Regions from separate parts of the Pseudoalteromonas maris genome, predicted to be linked through region 1. Evidence: predicted binding sites of a transcription regulator. Region 1 holds the regulator's gene; each other region holds the start of a gene.
The links. The regulator sigma-54, encoded in region 1, starts transcription at its own class of promoters, with help from an activator protein. The targets are predictions, from matches to a motif close to GTTGGCACGNNNNTNGNNT.

Region 1 (4,712 bases):
AGGAACAACCATGACCACACTGAAGGCGCAAAAGTTAGCAAAAAGCTACAAGGGCCGTGAAGTAGTAAAAGATGTGGGTTTAGAGGTAAAAGCAGGCAGCATTGTCGGTTTGCTTGGCCCTAATGGTGCGGGTAAAACCACAACCTTCTATATGATTGTTGGCTTGGTGCCGAGCGATAAAGGTATGATCAGTATTGATGAGCAAGATATCACGCTTTTACCAATGCACTCTCGTGCTCGCTTGGGGATAGGTTACTTACCGCAAGAGTCCTCAATTTTCAGAAAGCTTAGCGTATATCAAAATCTCATGGCGATTTTGGAAACCCGAAAAGATTTGGATAAAGCGGGTCGTGAAGAGGAGCTTGAGAGTTTGCTTGATGAGTTCAACATTCAGCACATTCGAGAATCACAGGGGATGGCTTTATCAGGCGGTGAACGCCGTCGCGTCGAAATTGCTCGCGCATTAGCCGCAAATCCGAAATTTATCCTGTTAGATGAACCTTTTGCTGGTGTCGACCCTATTTCGGTGTTAGATATAAAGAAAATTATTGAACACCTCCGTAATCGTGGCATTGGCGTACTTATCACTGACCACAATGTGCGTGAAACATTAGACGTGTGTGAAACAGCTTACATCGTTTCTCATGGTGAATTGATCGCCTCAGGGAGTCCTGAGGAGGTTCTGGCAGACCAAACCGTTCGTGATGTGTATTTAGGTGAACAATTTAGGTTATAACAATAAAAAGGATTGTTAGAGTACATGAGGCAATCATTACAGCTGCGCTTAGGCCAGCAATTAACAATGACTCCACAACTGCAGCAGGCCATTCGCCTGTTGCAACTCAGTACTTTGGATCTCCAGCAAGAAATTCAAGAAGCGCTAGACGCAAACCCTCTGCTTGAAGTCGAAGAGGAAAGTTATTCAGATAACAATGACAAGTCTGATAATGACCAAGACTCTCACAGCAATGGCGAAGACAAAAATGAGGTAGAAACTCAAACTTCAGACCAAATGGAGAGTTCTGATGCCATGAGCAGCGAGTCTATGGGCGATGACTTGCCCATGGATGTGTCGTGGGATGAATACATTAGCGCGGCCCCCGTGGCCTCTGCAGGCCCCATGCCTGATGACGAATCTGTGTATCAAGGTGAAACAACTGAAACCTTGCACGATTACTTGATGTGGCAACTCCAACTCACACCGTTTAGTCCAATTGATGAAGCCATTGCAACGGCTATCATTGAGGCCATCGACGATAACGGCTTACTGACGGTAACAACCGAAGACTTACTTGAAAGCCTTAATCACGAAGAGCAAGAAGAAGAGATTGAATTAGACGAAATTGAGGCGGTACTCAAACGTATTCAGTTATTTGATCCCGTGGGAATAGGCGCGCGCTCATTACAAGAATGCTTGTTGATCCAGCTCAATCAATTTTCACCTCAAACCCCTTGGCTTAGAGAAACGAAAGAGGTAATTTGTAATTACATTGATTTGCTAGGAAATCGCGACTATCGCACCTTGATGAAAAAGACTAAGCTTAAAGAAGCGCAGTTAAAAGAGGTGATGACACTGATACATAGTCTGAATCCAAAACCCGCCGCGACCATCGTTCGCGAAGAGTCGGAATACGTGATACCTGATGTGTCAGTGAAAAAAGTAAAGGGCCGCTGGGTGGTTGAATTGAACCCAGACAGCATGCCTAAAATACGCGTTAACGATCACTACGCTTCACTAGGGCGTAACTGTAAATCACAAAGTGACAGCCAATTTATTCGCTCTCACTTACAAGAGGCAAAATGGTTTATAAAGAGCCTGGAACAACGCAATGATACGCTACTCAAAGTAACTAATTGCATTGTTCAACAACAGCAGGCATTCTTTGAACATGGCGAAGAAGCGATGAAACCAATGGTCCTCAACGATGTGGCAGAAATGGTTGAAATGCACGAGTCAACAATCTCGCGCGTTACCACTCAGAAATACATGCACACACCTCGGGGAATATTTGAGCTTAAGTACTTCTTCTCCAGCCATGTGAATACTGAAAACGGAGGTGAATGCTCATCCACAGCGATAAGAGCATTGATCAAGAAGCTAGTAGCCGCTGAAAACCCAGCTAAGCCATTGAGCGATAGCAAAATTGCGGACATACTTGCAGAGCAAGGAATTAAAGTGGCTCGAAGAACGATTGCAAAATATCGTGAATCGTTAGCCATTCCACCGTCAAATCAGCGTAAAAGCTTGATATAGACGCAAGACAAGAAGGAAAATGCTTATGCAATTAAATCTTACCGGTCGTCATGTTGAAATCACAGACTCTCTTCGTAACTATGTAAATAGCAAATTTGCAAAACTTGAGCGTCATTTTGACCATATCAATAATGTGCATGTCATCCTTGATATTGAGAAACTCACACAAAAAGCAGAAGCAACTCTTCACGTAAATGGTGGCGAACTGTTCGCAACCGCGGAGCATCAAGATATGTATGCGGCGATCGATGGCCTTATCGACAAATTGGATCGTCAAGTAATCAAACATAAAGAGAAATTGTCTCGACACTAATATGAGCCTAGAACATATTTTCTCAAAGGACTGCAGCAAAGCTGCGGTCCTTTTTAATAGCAAAAAAAGAATGCTGGAGTACCTTGCTCAGGTTGCTCATCAACATGCGCCTCACTTGAGCGAGCAAACACTGCTCGATGCGTTTTTAACGCGTGAAAAATTAGGTAGCACCGGCATAGGCCGCGGCATTGCTATCCCTCATGGCCGTTTGGAAGGCCTTGATGAAATCATCGCTTTAGTCGTTACCAGCAAAGAAGCCATCAATTTTGATGCGATTGATAACCGCCCTGTAGATATTTTTGTCGCACTGCTCGTACCAGATAACCAATGTGACCAACATCTCAAGACCTTAGCGAAAATAGCTGATAAACTCAAAGATAAACAACTGTGTAAACAACTTAGAGCCGTCACAAGCGATCAAGAGTTGTTTGAGCTGATCATCACCTAATTCTACTGCGTATAAGTGTGATGATTATTACGCATATATGCTTAGTGAGGGGTTAGAAATGGACTTGATAATCGTCAGTGGCCGTTCGGGATCAGGCAAATCCGTAGCGTTACGAGTTTTGGAAGACTTGGGCTACTACTGTGTTGATAATATCCCTGTTAACTTACTCCCCTCTCTGGTGCGCAGCGTCTCTGATAGTTACGACAAAATAGCGGTCAGCATTGACGTACGTAACTTACCCAAAGAAGAACAAGAGTTTAGCGATATCCTTGGATACCTACCTGAGTTCTCAAAGCCATCATTATTTTACCTCGATAGCGATGAGCAAACACTCATAAAGCGGTTCTCTGAAACTCGCCGTTTACACCCTCTATCAATGCAAAATTTGCCACTGGATATCGCCATCAAGGAAGAGAAAAAGTTGCTCGATGTGCTTATCTCACACGCAAACTTCATCATTGATACCAGTGAGCTGAGTGTGCATCAATTAGCAGAGATGATCCGCGAAAAGGTTATGGGCAAAAAGGACAAACCCTTGCTTATTACCTTTGAATCATTTGGCTTTAAACACGGTATTCCAAAAAATGCTGACTATGTATTCGATGCGCGTTTCCTCCCTAACCCGCACTGGGAGCCTGATTTAAAACCGCTAACTGGCCTTGACCAACCCGTGAAAGATTACCTTTCTAGCGACAGCATAGTGCAAAAATTTACCTGGCAGATTCAAACATTTGTACAAACGTGGCTGCCTCATCTCGAGCGCAACAATCGTAGTTATTTGACCATAGCCATTGGCTGTACGGGAGGTCAGCATCGTTCAGTATACCTAGCTCAAACGCTCGGTGAGCGCTTCATGGATACCTACCCTAATGTCAAAATACGTCATCGCGAACAGGAAAAGTAACGGTGAAAGAAGGTACTTTCGTTATTCAAAACAAACTCGGCTTACATGCAAGAGCGGCATCACAACTTGCGCAGCTAGCCATGAGTTTTGATGCTAAAATAACTCTTTATCAAGGTGATAAAAGTGCTGAAGCAGACAGTGTGTTAGCCTTGTTGCTCCTAGAAAGCGGTCAAGGCAAAGAAGTGCATGTAGTATGTGAAGGAGAAGATGAAGACGCTGCACTTACCGCTGTAGGTATGTTAATTGCCGAAAAGTTCCACGAACAAGAATAGTACCTATTTACGTTTGGTATCTTAGCGCTAGTTAAGATACAATATTCAAGCGCTTATCAGCGCGTTTCTTCCAGTTTTATCATTAAGGGAAGCCTATGCCAGAAGCCTATGAACAAGAAAATCCGCTCCAACCACTTCAGGAAATCACTGAAGCCTTAAGCAGCGGTCAATTTGTTCATGTTCGCCGGCTTCTCGCGAAAACAGCTCCCAGTGATACCGCATTACTTTTAGAATCTTCGCCACACAAAACCCGTTTTAAGGTTTGGTCACTTGTAGACCCTGATGTTCAGGGTGATGTACTTGAAGAGCTCTCAGAAGACGTACGTTTAAGCATTATTGCTCGAATGGAGCCTGAGCACATTGCTGCTGCTACCGAAGACATGGATGACGATGACCTCGGTGAAGTACTTCGGAGCCTGCCTGAGCCCGTTTATAAAGATGTAATCGAGGCCATGGACATTCAAGACAGGGATCGTGCAACGACGGCCTTGTCATATCAAGAGCGCTCAGCGGGTGCATTG
Region 2 (4,712 bases), on a different contig from region 1:
TGTACTGAAATGGCACCAACAGGGTCATCGATACGCGCTTTATCTAGGGCAACGATACTAAACACTACAGCGATACCACCGATTGCACCAAGTAGCACAGCAAGAAGCGGTGATGGTGAAGCTGGTTCTGCAGTGATTACTACAAGACCTGCAAGCGCACCGTTTAGGATCATGGTTAAGTCAGCTTTACCCCAATACGTTTTACATACCAATAGTGCTGCGATTGCACCTGCTGCAGCTGCAGCATTGGTGTTAAGCATGATTTTACCTACCGCTGTCGCGTTCTCAGCATCACTGATCAGTAGTTGTGAACCACCGTTAAAGCCGAACCAACCCATCCATAGGATAAATGTGCCCAGTGTCGCAAGTGGTAGGTTTGAGCCTGGAATTGGATAGATTTGGCCATTTTTACCGTATTTACCGCGACGCGCACCAAGCAGTAACACACCCGCTAGCGCTGCTGCAGCACCGGCACCGTGAACAATGCCTGAGCCAGCAAAATCAACAAAGCCCATTTCTGACAAGAAGCCACCGCCCCATGTCCAGTAACCTTCAATTGGGTATAGAAGACCTGTTAATACCACACAGAATACAAGGAAAGCCCACAGCTTCATGCGCTCAGCAACAGCGCCTGAGACAATTGACATCGCGGTTGCAACAAACACTACTTGGAAGAAAAAGTCAGACTCGAGTGCGTGGTCTGCATCGCTAGCTTGGCTGCCAATTAACGCACCGAAGCTTGGCAAAAAGCCGCCCTCTGCATTGTCTACATACATAATGTTGTAGCCAACAAGCAAGTACATGGTACACGCTATTGCATAAAGCGCGATATTCTTAGTAAGGATTTCTGTGGTGTTTTTAGAGCGTACAAGGCCCGCCTCTAACATGGCAAAACCTGCCGCCATCCACATAACTAATACGCCAGATATTAAGAAATAGAACGTATTGAGTGAAAACTGTAATTCAACAACTGTATTTTCCATGACTACGCCCCTTAAACCGCTTCTTCGTCAAGCTCACCAGTACGAATACGCACGATTTGCTCAAGATCATAAACAAAGATTTTACCGTCACCGATTTTGCCAGTAGAGGCAACGCGAGTAATAAGCTCAACCACACGCTCGACGTTTTCACTCAAAGTCGCAATTTCGATTTTTATTTTTGGAATGAAATCGACTTGATATTCCGCGCCACGATATAGCTCGGTGTGTCCACGCTGACGACCAAAGCCTTTCACGTCAACAACTGTCATCCCCTCGATTCCCAGCTCAGAAAGAGCTTCACGCACTTCATCAAGCTTAAATGGCTTAATGATGGCACTGATCATTTTCATATGGCCCCCTTCAGGCAACACTGATTTATTAATGTCCCAGTGATAAATCCAACCTTTGTGCCAACATTATTTTCCACATATAAAACATGAGGTTAACTTATTTGCAGAACAAAAAACGCACCATGTTGGTGCGTTAATTTTTTGTTACATACCAAATGTGTGCAACTAACTCGCAACATCGATACGCTCAATCCACAACTGCTTTTTCCCCTGTGCTTTGGCACGATACAGAGCCTGATCTGCACCAAGCAAGCAATTATCTAAACAGCTGTGCCCAAGCATCGCCAGACCAATACTGACTGATAATGAATACGGTTGCTCAGCGAGTAAAATCGGATTGCTCTTTAATTGTTCGTTAAAATCACTCAGTCGTTGTGTAAGGCCTGCAAATTCCTTTTCTGTGCAGCGTATCATCACCGCAAACTCCTCGCCCCCAAAGCGGGCAACAAGGTGTCCTTTAAAGTATTGCTGTAATCGTGCCGCCAACTGCTGCAATACTGAGTCACCAGCAAGGTGGCCGTAGTCGTCATTAATCTTTTTGAAATCATCTGCATCAATTAGTGCAATGGTGAAGTTGCTGTTGTCATTAGCGAACATTTTTTGCCCATGCTCTTGCAAATAGCGGCGATTATATAGTCCTGTAAGGTGATCTAACTCCGCTGCCGCCTTGAGCTCATCAAATAAATGCAGCTGCTCTACGGTTTGCATCACACGACAATGAAACTCTTCATTAGCGAACGGTTTAGTTAAAAAATCATTCGCACCATATTTTATAAACTTGGCAGACATACCATGACTGCCCGCCCCGGAAATACCAATAATGGCCAAATCGTCTCGTCCCCGATAATTACGCACTGCACGCACTAATTCGAAGCCATCCATAACGGGCATGGCATAGTCACACAGTAACAGTTTGATTTCAGGGTCTTGACGTAAAATGGCCAGTGCTTGTTCACCATCAGGTGCTTCAATCACTTCATAGAGTTGGCGCTCCAACAGGTGAGTGAGTATTTGCCTACTTAATTTAGAGTCATCAGCAACAAGCACCTTTAACCCTTTATTTCGCAATAATTGCGTAACCAATCGCACCGCATATAAATACGAGTCACGGTTATCTTTGACAACATAATCGATGACGCCTAACTCTAACATTTGCTGGCGTTGTGCTTCATCAAGGGTTGAGGTCAACACCACACTGGCCACTTGATGCTCAATAGTAAGTCGTACCGCATCACCCGTATCACAATCAGGCAGAGTCATATCAACCAAAGCTAAATCGTAAGTGTGTTGTTGCAACAGTTGTGAGGCTTGTTGGTAATCCCAAGCAAAATCTACATTTTTTATCAACGCTTTAGCAAATTGCTGGGTCAATAAATGACGCAATACTTGTTGTACTACTTTACTGTCTTCAATGATTAGAACGCGCGCCATAAGAGGACTCCGACATGGTAATTTATTATTAGTTTTTTGCGGCATCACAAATTTAAACACATTTTAGGCACAAGAGACACATTTTAGGCACAAAATTGCATACATGTTAACGCCTTAGCGCTTTGACATTAGGGGTGATGGCATCTAGGCTGCTGTTATTGTGTTTATTGGAGATAATTTTTGTGGCGAAAATAATGCTGTCTGGCGCAACAGGTCTACTTGGCCGTGCAATTTTTGCAAACCTAGGCACACATCACGACATCATTGGCTTGGGCTTTTCAAGAGCGCAGCCTCCCATTATTAAAGCTGATTTGCTTAATGAAAAAGAAGTATTCGAGCTATTTGACACCCACCGTCCAGACTTCTTTATTCACAGTGCCGCCGAACGCAATCCAGACAAGTTTGATGATGACCCCGAACAAGCCATTGAGTTAAATTGCGCTGTGACCGAATGTATCGCCAAATGCTGTGCACAATATCAGTGCAAACTCATTTTCATTAGCACCGATTATGTCTTTGATGGCCGCACTGCGCCTTATGATGAAGCCGCCATCCCTAATCCCTTAAATTTATACGGTGAGTCCAAAGCTCGCACAGAAAGCCTGTTGCAAACCCTCTACCCTAGTGCTGCTATCGTGCGTATACCTGTGCTTTATGGTCAAGTCGGTCATCTAGGAGAGTCTGCGGTTACAGTAATTGCCAAGCAATTACTTCACGGCGTCACAGAGTTTGATGATGATGCCCTGCGGTTTCCTACTGATACCAAAGACATTGCACTAGTTATAGATCAGGCCATTAATCATTTCGGCCAATCAATGCGAGGGATCTACCATGTCAGCGCCAAACAAAAAATGACCAAGCTTGATATGGCGAAAATCATGGCGGAAATCATGGGTATTGACACTAACGCCCTCAGCGGGGCGCCATTTAATCCTAATGCCGCACCAAGACCAAAAGACTGCCAACTAAAAGATACTAAGCTCATGACACAGGGTATTGAGATAAATACAGATTTTAAAGACGCCATTGCAGATATTCTGGCGCCCCATTTATCGCAATAAGTTGTAGTTCGTGCACAGGCTTCGTTTAATGGCATGTACATGCTTGGCCATAACTGAGCATGTACAAGACTTAAAATAACAAGCAACCTTCAGGTAAAACAAAAGGTAACACCATGTTTGCAACCCAATTAAAAGCGCTCGCACTGTCTTTGAGCGTCGTGATGACACCGCCAGTACTCGCACAAGTAGACCAATTTGATGCATCACAACACAATCGCCAAATTGAAATTGATAGCTCAGTTACTACTGAACACAAAGCTCGCATCAATGGTGAGCGCATTTCTTACACTGCGCAAACAGGTACTCAACCGGTTTGGAATGACAACGGCGACGCTGTTGCAACCCTGCATTACACATACTACAAACGCAGTGGTGTCGATGACGATACCAAACGTCCACTGCTCATTTCGTTTAACGGTGGTCCAGGCTCAGCATCCGTGTGGATGCACCTTGCCTATACCGGTCCTAAAGTACTTAAGATAGATGATGAGGGTTATCCGGTGCAGCCATACGGAGTAAAAGAAAACCCTTACTCTGTATTGGACGTAGCAGATATTGTTTATGTAAACCCTGTAAATACCGGTTACTCTCGCGTGCTGCCGGGTAAAGACGGTAAAATGCCAAGCCGTGACCAACAAAAAGACATGTTTTTTGGGGTTAACGCTGATATCAAATATCTAGCCGAGTGGCTCAATACATTTGTAAGCCGTCACAATCGTTGGCGCTCACCTAAATTCCTTATCGGTGAAAGCTATGGTACAACGCGCGTTTCAGGTCTGGCTTTAGAGCTACAAAACAGCCAGTGGATGTATCTCAATGGTGTGGTGTTGGTATCGCCAACGGAAATCGGTATTAAACGTGAAGGGCCTGTTGAAGCCGCCAACCGC
Region 3 (4,712 bases), on a different contig from region 1:
TGCTTTCAGGTGTTACTTCTACTAGTTCGTCATCGTCGATAAACTCAAGCGCTTGCTCAAGCGTCATCTTAATAGGTGGAACAAGTGTTTGTGCTTCGTCAGTACCTGATGCACGTACGTTTGTTAACTGCTTACCTTTAAGCGCATTAACAGTAAGGTCGTTATCACGGCTGTGAATACCGATAACCATACCTTCGTACACTTCAACACCGTGACCGATAAATAACTTACCACGGTCTTGTAGGTTGAATAGTGCGTTAGTCAGTGCTTTACCTTGCGCGTTCGCAATCAATACACCGTTCTTACGCTGACCAATCTTACCGCCTTTGTGAGGACCGTAGTGATCAAACGTGTGGTACATCAAACCAGAACCTGAAGTCAGTGTCATGAACTCAGTTTGGAAACCGATAAGACCACGGCTAGGAACCATGAAGTCCATGCGGATACGACCTTTGCCATCTGGAGACATGTCAGTCATTTCTGCTTTACGCAAACCAAGCTGTTCCATGATTGAGCCTTGGTGCTCGTCTTCACAGTCAATCGTTACTGTTTCGTACGGTTCTTGTAGTTCACCGTCAACTTCGCGAAGAATTACTTCTGGGCGTGATACTGCAAGCTCATAGCCTTCACGACGCATGTTTTCAATTAATACGCCTAAGTGCAATTCACCACGACCTGATACACGGAAGCTATCAGGGTTGTCAGTGTCTTCTACGCGAAGTGCTACGTTGTGTACCAGCTCAGCATCAAGACGCTCACGGATATTACGTGATGTTACGTATTTACCTTCTTGGCCAGCAAACGGTGACGTGTTTACTGAGAAAGTCATGGTAACAGTTGGCTCATCAACGCTTAACGGCGGAAGTGCTTCAACAGTATTTACATCACAGATAGTGTCAGAGATTTTCAGCTCACCAAGACCGGTAATGGCAATAATGTCACCCGCAGTTGCTTCTTGTGCTTCGTGACGATCAAGACCTAGGTAAGTCAGAACTTGGCCAACTTTACCGTTGCGCGTTTTACCATCGGCACCGATAACGGTTACCTGTTGGTTCACTTTAACCGTACCACGCTTGATACGACCAACACCGATAACACCTACGTATGAGTTGTAATCAAGCTGAGAAACTTGCATTTGCAATGGACCTTCAGGGTCCGCGTCTGGCGCTTCGACTTCGTTGATGATCGCTTCAAACATTGGTTCCATTGTGTCTGAAGGCTCATCTAAATCTAATGTCGCCCAACCATTGATAGCTGACGCGTAGATCACTTTAAAATCTAACTGTTCGTCTGTTGCACCTAGGTTGTCGAATAGGTCGAACACTTGGTCCATTACCCAGTCAGGACGTGCACCTGGCTTGTCAATTTTGTTGATAACAACGATTGGCTTCAAACCCTGCGCGAACGCTTTTTGCGTTACGAAACGAGTTTGTGGCATTGGGCCTTCTTGAGCATCTACAAGCAGAAGTACTGAGTCAGCCATCGAAAGAACACGTTCTACTTCACCACCGAAGTCAGCGTGTCCCGGAGTATCTACGATGTTGATGTGGTAATCTTTCCAGTTGATTGCCGTGTTTTTAGCTAAGATGGTAATTCCACGCTCTTTTTCAATGTCGTTAGAATCCATCACTCGCTCTTCGTTACCACCGCGAGTTTGCAGTGTGCCCGATTGCTCAAGCAATTTATCAACCAGAGTCGTTTTACCATGGTCAACGTGCGCGATGATCGCGATATTTCTTAACTTTTCGATGCTCATATATCTACTTTGGAGGCAAGCCTCATTGTTCCTAGATGATCCACGCCCAGCAAACTGCTACCAGCGTTGGGTTTAAAAGGGCGCGTATTATCCCTTATAACGCCACTAGATGAAAGTTTATCCAACATTATTTTTACTACTATATTGCACTTATCTGAGTTGGCTACACCTAACTGATTAAAAAATAGACACAAACTATTTTTTTAAGCTCTTTTTAAATTAGGTAAATTTATATTCCTTAGCTGTCATCGCAATTTAAAATATCTGCACTACAATGAAGCAATTGCGCACCAAATAAGTGCAAAAACCTTATTTGAAATTCGGTATGTGCAAAAAACCATATACACAATAGTCACTTACAAAGTTGGCACGATTTGCGCTTACTAGTGCACAAATGCAGTAATATGCAGCACACAAAAATCCCTATGTTGGAGGACACATGTCACAATCGGTTTTAACTTTTATTAAAGAAAATGACGTTAAGTTCGTAGATCTTCGTTTTACCGACACTAAAGGTAAAGAACAGCACGTTTCTATTCCTCATCACCAAGCTGACGAAGACTTCTTCGAAGACGGCAAAATGTTCGATGGTTCTTCAATCGCAGGTTGGAAAGGCATCAACGAATCAGACATGGTGCTAATGCCTGATCCAGAAAGTGCAAAACTTGACCCATTCGCAGAAGAAACAACGCTTATCGTTCGTTGTGACGTCGTTGAGCCTTCAACTCTACAAGGTTATGAGCGTGACCCTCGCTCTGTTGCTAAGCGTGCTGAAGAGTATATGCGCTCTACAGGTATCGCTGATACTATTCTTTTCGGTCCAGAGCCAGAGTTCTTCCTATTTGACGATGTTAAATACAAATCAGACATGTCTGGTTCAATGTACAAAATCGATGCTGAAGAAGCATGTTGGAACTCTGACAAAGATTACGAAGGTGGTAACACAGGTCACCGTCCAGGTGTTAAAGGTGGTTACTTCCCAGTTGCTCCTGTTGATTCATCACAAGATTGGCGTAGCGCGACTTGCCTAGTTCTAGAAGAAATGGGTCAAGTTGTTGAAGCTCACCACCACGAAGTAGCAACTGCTGGTCAGAACGAAATCGCGACTCGCTTCAACACTATGGTATTGAAGGCGGACGAAATCCAAGAGCTTAAGTATGTTGTTCACAACATGGCTCACGCTTATGGCAAAACAGCAACGTTCATGCCTAAGCCAATCGTAGGCGACAACGGTTCTGGTATGCACTGTCACCAATCACTAGCTAAAGATGGCAAAAACCTTTTTGCTGGTGACAAGTACGGCGGCCTTTCTGAAGAAGCGCTTTACTACATCGGTGGTATCATCAAACACGCTAAAGCAATCAACGCATTCGCTAACGCGTCTACTAACTCATACAAGCGTCTAGTACCTGGCTTCGAAGCGCCGGTAATGCTTGCTTACTCAGCACGTAACCGTTCAGCATCAATCCGTATTCCAGTGGTTCCTTCAGAGAAAGCGCGTCGTATCGAAGTGCGTTTCCCTGACCCAACAGCTAACCCATACCTAGCATTCTCTGCAATGCTTATGGCTGGCCTTGACGGTATTAAGAACAAGATCCACCCTGGCGATGCAATGGATAAAGACTTGTACGACCTTCCTGCAGAAGAAGCGGCTGAAATCCCAACAGTTGCAGCGTCACTAGACGAAGCCCTAGCTTCTCTAGATGCAGACCGTGAGTTTTTAACTCAAGGCGGCGTATTTACAGACGACTTAATAGACGCGTATATCTCGCTGAAGTCAAAAGAAGTTGAAAAACTTAACATGACAACTCACCCAGTTGAGTTCGAAATGTACTACAGCGTATAACCTGATAACTACTTTTTAGTTATATCATGTGTGTTCTCAAAGCCTGCTCTGCAGGCTTTTTTTATGGTAAAAATTAAATGAATGCACTACAGTTAAAGCTGGGGAATTAGTACGCTATTAATAGCTAACTATAAGAATAATATGCAAAATTAGGAATACATGTGAATATAAAGCTGACGATTTCTAGTGTGTTGCTGGTGCTATCGATGATGGTATCTGTACTATCAACGGTATCGGCAAATACCAATAAGAACATCTATGTATACAAGGATGAGAAAGGCAATTTAGTGTTCTCAGACACTCCGCGCAAAGGCGCAGAGAAAGTCACGCTGAACTCTCCAGTAATGGACATGCCAAGCACGGATACTAGCATCCTCAACGAAGCTGATGATGAGTTAGAGGCAACCAAATTCACAATTTCAGTTACTTCCCCAACTCAAGAAGAAACCATTCGTGATAACACAGGCTCAGTGCATGTATCTGGAATGATTAAACCGCGCTTTTTGCAAGGCCATAAAGTGCAGCTATTTTTAGATGGCCAAGCTCATGGGCAAGCGCAAACATCCACACTATTTGTGATGCGAGATGTTGACCGCGGTGAGCACAATGTCACCCTTAAACTCGTAGATTCACAAGGCAAAGTATTGGCAACGTCCAAACCCGTTACTTTCTTCTTGCATCGCCGTTCTGTGATTACGGGTCCATAGCACTTAGCGACGACCTTATAAGTACACACCTTTAAAACCTGATAAACTATCTGCACCAACATGGTGCAGATGACGATACCATCATGAAACTCGACTTCGATTTTTTTCAACAGATGTGGGAAAACCTACATACTGCTATTTTAATTTTGGATAAAGATTTTAATCTTGTTTTTGCCAATACCAGTTGTACAGAGTTGCTTGGACAAGGCTTAAAGCGCATTGTTGGCCAACCGTTCGATACGCTCTTTAATTACCATTCAATCGAATTAGATCGCATCTGGGAATACACCTTGAAACAAGGTGTTGATTGCCACCAGCATAGAGCTGACGTGGTGTTCGTAGACACCCGTCATGCCAACCTGGCAATAAATAGCCGCCGCATTAACTATCAAGGGGAGCCTTA
Region 4 (4,712 bases), on a different contig from region 1:
GTCGATATCCCCAAGTTGAAATTCAATGGCGAGCCATGTTGAACCCCAAATTAAGACAGTAAAAAAATAGAGTAAGGCATTTTTCATGGCGCTATTCCACATGTTTAAAGCTGGTATTCTACGACTATTTTGTATACTGTACATAAACAGAATTTAACTATTTATACCTATACAGATTGTTATGTCACGGATCGTCAACAAACAACGCGCAACCTACCTTTATCAGCAAGTAATTGATTTAATAAAAGATATGCAATTGCATGGAACGCTAAGTGCAGGAGAAAAGCTGCCATCTTTGCGCAATATGGCACAAAAACTTTCTGTCAGTATTCCTACTGTGCAGCAAGCTTACCAAGAACTGGAACGCCAAGGTGTGATCAGTGCCCGCGAAAAGTCGGGCTTTTACCTTAATGCGTTGGATAAGGCCTGCAGTCAGCCTCGGCGCACCTCAGTGACTAAGAGTCCGGTTGAAGTAAACAAGCAAGCCTTGATTGAGCAGGTGTTTGAGGGGTTGCATCGACCCGGTGTCGTGCCGCTAGGTATTGCTAATCCAGTTGCAGCCAGCCCCACTGATAAAGTGCTTAGTCGCACCATGCGCAAAGTAATGAATTTGGCAGGGCACAAAGCGATAAATTATGGCCCCTCCGACGGTTTTGGTGCCTTAAAAAAGCAGATCATTAATCGCTACTTGGATTGTGCCCTAGGCGTCAATAGTGACGAATTGATCATTACTAACGGTGCTCAAGAAGCGTTACATATTGCGATTCGTTGTGTGACTTCACCGGGCGATATCGTAGCTATCGAATCACCTTGCTACTTCGGCATTGTCGAAATGTTGGAAAGTTTAGGTGTAAAAGTGATTGAGATCCCATTGTGCCCGCAAGAAGGTATGTGTGTAGAGGACTTAGAGCGCGCATTCGCCCAACATGACATCAAAGCATGTATTGTATCCACGGCGATCAGCAATCCGCTCGGTTCAAGAATGAATGATGAGCGACGACAGCAATTAGTGCGGGTAATCGAAAGTCATGGAGCAGTACTCATTGAAGATGATGTATACGGTGAATTGGCGTATGAGAATCACGACCTTAAACCAGCTCAATATTACTCAAGTACGGGAAATGTGATTACCTGCTCTTCGTTTTCTAAAACGGCTGCTCCAAGTTACCGTATAGGTTGGCTTATCGCGAGCAAATATGCACCTAAGGCAAGGCGACTGAAGCGAGCAATGAGCTGCTCATCGTCGCTCATGAACCAATGGACATTAAGTGAATTTCTTAACAGCGGCGACTATGACAAAAATCTTAAAGTATTGCGCCAGCGCTTAGCACTTAACAAAGAGCGCATGAGGGCTTTGGTGCAAAAACATTTTCCTGAAGGTACACGCATGACTAATCCGCAGGGCGGTTGTGTGCTGTGGCTACAGTTACCTACACAGTTTGATGTGGTTGAGCTATTTCATGTTGCTTTGGATAACGGCATTAGTATCACGCCGGGTGCTATATTCAGTGCCACTGATAAATACCGCCAATGCATGCGGTTAAGCTTTGGTTTGGTTTGGAGTGATGAAGTAGAAAAGGCAGTAGCGCGGTTGGGCGCGCTCTGCCAGCAAGTGCGAAAGGGTAATTAGTTACTAAGCAGCTGATAGCTCTTAAGTTCAGGGATCATGGTGATCAGCTGTTGTTCTTGTGCGGCTAGCTCAGTGAAGGTAATGCATAGGGCGTCGGCACGCTTTTCAATGTTTGCAGCTTGCAGTTCAACACGCTGCTCAACTTGCTCACCAAGACGCTCCATACGTTGCTCGAATTCATCCATATCACCACCGGCACCAATCATTTGTGTGCCAAGTGATACGAGAATGCCACCGATAGATTGCAATACAGCTTGCTCCATGGCTTGTTCAAAGTCTTCATCGAACTGGTTTTCAATATCATTACCGAGTTGCTCAAAACTTTGTTTGCCCATAACAAAGGCGCCGTTTTGATAAAAAGTGTCTTCAATGTTTACACCAATTTGATCGACGAGCTCTGTTAGTGCGTCGTTGTGCTGAATGCCAAACGCTGCGCCAACTTCTTCAATGGCTACGCCCGCGATTTTCACGCCATCAAGGGCAATTTGAGCTACTTCCGGCATTTGCGTGCGCACACTATCAACGTAGTTTGCAACCGCTTCTTGTTGCTCTGAGGTCAGGTTCATTATTTCGCCATCAATTTCCAACTGACCATTTTCAAAGACTAGGTGCTGGTTATTGGCGTTGGTGATTTGTAGGCGTTGAGGCTCGATGCGAACGTCATTGGTAAATTCGATACTGCATTGTTCTGAGCCAAAAGAAATTGAATTATCATCTTTGGCAAATGCTGCGCCAGAAACACTCAATGCAGAGATAACAGCTAATGTGGTCGTTTTCATTGTTAAAATTCCTGTTGAAGTATTGACGAGCTAGACAATTCAATTTCGGTGCCAATTAATTTATTTGTTTTATTTCAGCGATTTATGATTTTTGTCGGGTAAGTGCAGTTTGTGAACTTAGTTAAATTAGCTAATATTTAGTCAAAATTTCACTTATTGGTTACGGCTGTCGTTGGGCTTTATATTCGTGGATATGTCCGAAAAGAAGATAAACGCTATCGTTTCATCGAAAAATTTTATGGAAACGATAAAAAGATCTCACTTTCAACATTTATCTTTAACAGCTATTAATTCACTCGATAGGGCGATGCCCTGTATTCGGTGCGCTACACCGTAGCTGCATTGATCTCTGTTTTGATTTATTGGAGTGTATTGTGGGTAAAACTTATTCCTATGATGCGTTTGAAGACGAGTTTGTTGAAGATGAATACGAAGCGATGGGACGCAATCAAAACGACCGTCGTAAGCGCAAAGTGAAAAAAAAGCTTGATGATTATTTAGAGCAGCGCAGGCTCAGAAAGAATCTCGGCGATGATGATTTTGACGACTATCTGAATGAAGAATAAAAAAGGGGCTTTATGCCCCTTTTTCCGTTAACGCAGCACGAAAAACACTGCCATAGCCAGTATGGTTGTGGCATAGATACTTTTTGTTTTATAAGCGGTAATAATCGCTATTGTTGCCGCTATGAGATAGGGATTGGTATAGCTGAGGTGCCATTGACCATCAGGCAACAATACAATAGGCACCCAAATAGCAGTGAGTACGGCTGGGGCGCTAAAACTTAAAAACCGCTGCAGCTTTGGGCCAACACTAAAGCCCAATGAGCGATGCAGAAATAGATAACGACTAGAGAAGGTAATGACGGCCATCATCAAAATGGTAGTGATCATGATGATGCACCTTTAGATAAAACGTAGCCGCAGCTCATTCCCAACAAAGCGCTGAACACCAGCCACATGTCTACCCCTAAAAACTTTAAGGTTGCGGCGCACACGCCCGAGACAATGACACACGCTAAGGTCGCTTTATTTTTAATGGATGGGATCACCAATGCAATGAAGGTGGTCGCAATGGCGAAGTCGAGACCTAAATCAGTTAAATCAGGCAACAGTGAACCTGCCACTATGCCTAGCAATGTCCAGATATTCCAAAAAACATAGAAGCTAAAGCCCGCGCTCAGTGCATAAATAAGGCGCGTTTTATTTTGGTACGCTTTGCGGTGGTGGGAAAAAGCAAAGAGTTCATCGGTAAGCACAAAGCTAACAGGGAGCCGCCACCTCAGCGGCTGTGCGATGACTTTTTGTCTTACCGCGAGGCCATATAAAAAATGCCGTGAGCTGATGATGAATGTGGTAATAGCAATGGTGAGCAATGGCGTGTTGTTGGCTATGAGTTCAATTGCTACCAGCTGTGCTGAACCTGCAAAAACCAGTAAGGACATAAGTTGGGCTTCGAGTGCGCTAAAGCCATTTTGCATCGCCAAAGAGCCACACAAAATACCCCAAGGTAATACGGCTAAATTGAGCGGCATCATATCGAGCTGTCCCTTTATAAACGCGGCGCGATGCAGCGTGCGTTGGTTCTTGCCATTATTATTGTGAGACATATAAAAACTGACCGCGTATATTTCGCTCTGTTCCCAGATTTTGGCATAATCAGTGGCGTTTAAAAAGAGACGGAGTGACTATGAAAGTTTGGGATGGGTTTGTACGGTTTTTTCATTGGGCGTTAGTGGCATGCCTAGCGGGGCTATATGTCTCTGCTGAGCAAGGGTTAATGGAGCTGCACTTTGTACTTGGCTATACAACCACCGCATTACTGGTTACACGGCTTGTTTGGGGCGTATTTGGTAGTGACACAGCGCGTTTATCGGCATTACTTAATGGTCCAAAAGCGGTGGTGCAGGCATTACGTTCGAGTGATGTGAACGCAGGTCATAATGCTGCTGGTGGTTATATGGTATTGCTGTTCTTTGTGCTTGTTTTAGTGCAGGTAACGACGGGATTTATGACTACCGACGATATCCTCACTGATGGACCGCTGGTGCAATATGTGCCTTACGCATGGGTAGAGTGGGCATCGTCTTGGCATAAACAGAATTTTGATCTGCTACTGATTGCTATCGGTCTGCATATTGCGGCGATTGTATTTTATGCTCTGCGCGGGAAGAAGCTGGTACCTGCCATGGTTACTGGGCGTAATAGCCAAATAAATCAAAAGGTTGTAATTAAACCAAGCTGGCCTGCATTTGTTATCTTTGTTGCTATTTTTGCACTCATTATGTTCACATGGGGCTATCA

Region 2: the regulator sigma-54 is predicted to act here: its motif matches at 1,380-1,398, upstream of AAEU32_RS08820 (P-II family nitrogen regulator).
Region 3: the regulator sigma-54 is predicted to act here: its motif matches at 2,120-2,138, upstream of glnA (glutamate--ammonia ligase).
Region 4: the regulator sigma-54 is predicted to act here: its motif matches at 2,447-2,465, upstream of AAEU32_RS10460 (YggN family protein).

What each region holds. Positions count from the first base shown of each region.
Region 1 is NZ_JBMMUF010000003.1:294,790-299,501, forward strand. It holds gene lptA (lipopolysaccharide transport periplasmic protein LptA) at 1-14, shown strand, start outside; gene lptB (LPS export ABC transporter ATP-binding protein) at 11-736, shown strand; gene AAEU32_RS06360 (RNA polymerase factor sigma-54) at 761-2,254, shown strand; gene hpf (ribosome hibernation promoting factor) at 2,280-2,567, shown strand; gene ptsN (PTS IIA-like nitrogen regulatory protein PtsN) at 2,569-3,015, shown strand; gene rapZ (RNase adapter RapZ) at 3,074-3,919, shown strand; gene AAEU32_RS06380 (HPr family phosphocarrier protein) at 3,922-4,191, shown strand; gene mgtE (magnesium transporter) at 4,287-4,712, shown strand, end outside.
Region 2 is NZ_JBMMUF010000005.1:85,426-90,137, forward strand. It holds gene AAEU32_RS08815 (ammonium transporter) at 1-983, opposite strand, end outside; gene AAEU32_RS08820 (P-II family nitrogen regulator) at 995-1,333, opposite strand; gene AAEU32_RS08825 (response regulator) at 1,499-2,764, opposite strand; gene AAEU32_RS08830 (dTDP-4-dehydrorhamnose reductase family protein) at 2,947-3,825, shown strand; gene AAEU32_RS08835 (S10 family peptidase) at 3,987-4,712, shown strand, end outside.
Region 3 is NZ_JBMMUF010000004.1:13,345-18,056, reverse strand. It holds gene typA (translational GTPase TypA) at 1-1,756, opposite strand, end outside; gene glnA (glutamate--ammonia ligase) at 2,196-3,602, shown strand; gene AAEU32_RS06980 (DUF4124 domain-containing protein) at 3,764-4,309, shown strand; gene glnL (nitrogen regulation protein NR(II)) at 4,393-4,712, shown strand, end outside.
Region 4 is NZ_JBMMUF010000006.1:141,752-146,463, reverse strand. It holds gene AAEU32_RS10470 (DMT family transporter) at 1-87, opposite strand, end outside; gene AAEU32_RS10465 (aminotransferase-like domain-containing protein) at 182-1,630, shown strand; gene AAEU32_RS10460 (YggN family protein) at 1,627-2,409, opposite strand; gene AAEU32_RS10455 (PA3496 family putative envelope integrity protein) at 2,784-2,975, shown strand; gene AAEU32_RS10450 (AzlD domain-containing protein) at 3,003-3,302, opposite strand; gene AAEU32_RS10445 (AzlC family ABC transporter permease) at 3,299-4,018, opposite strand; gene AAEU32_RS10440 (cytochrome b/b6 domain-containing protein) at 4,099-4,712, shown strand, end outside.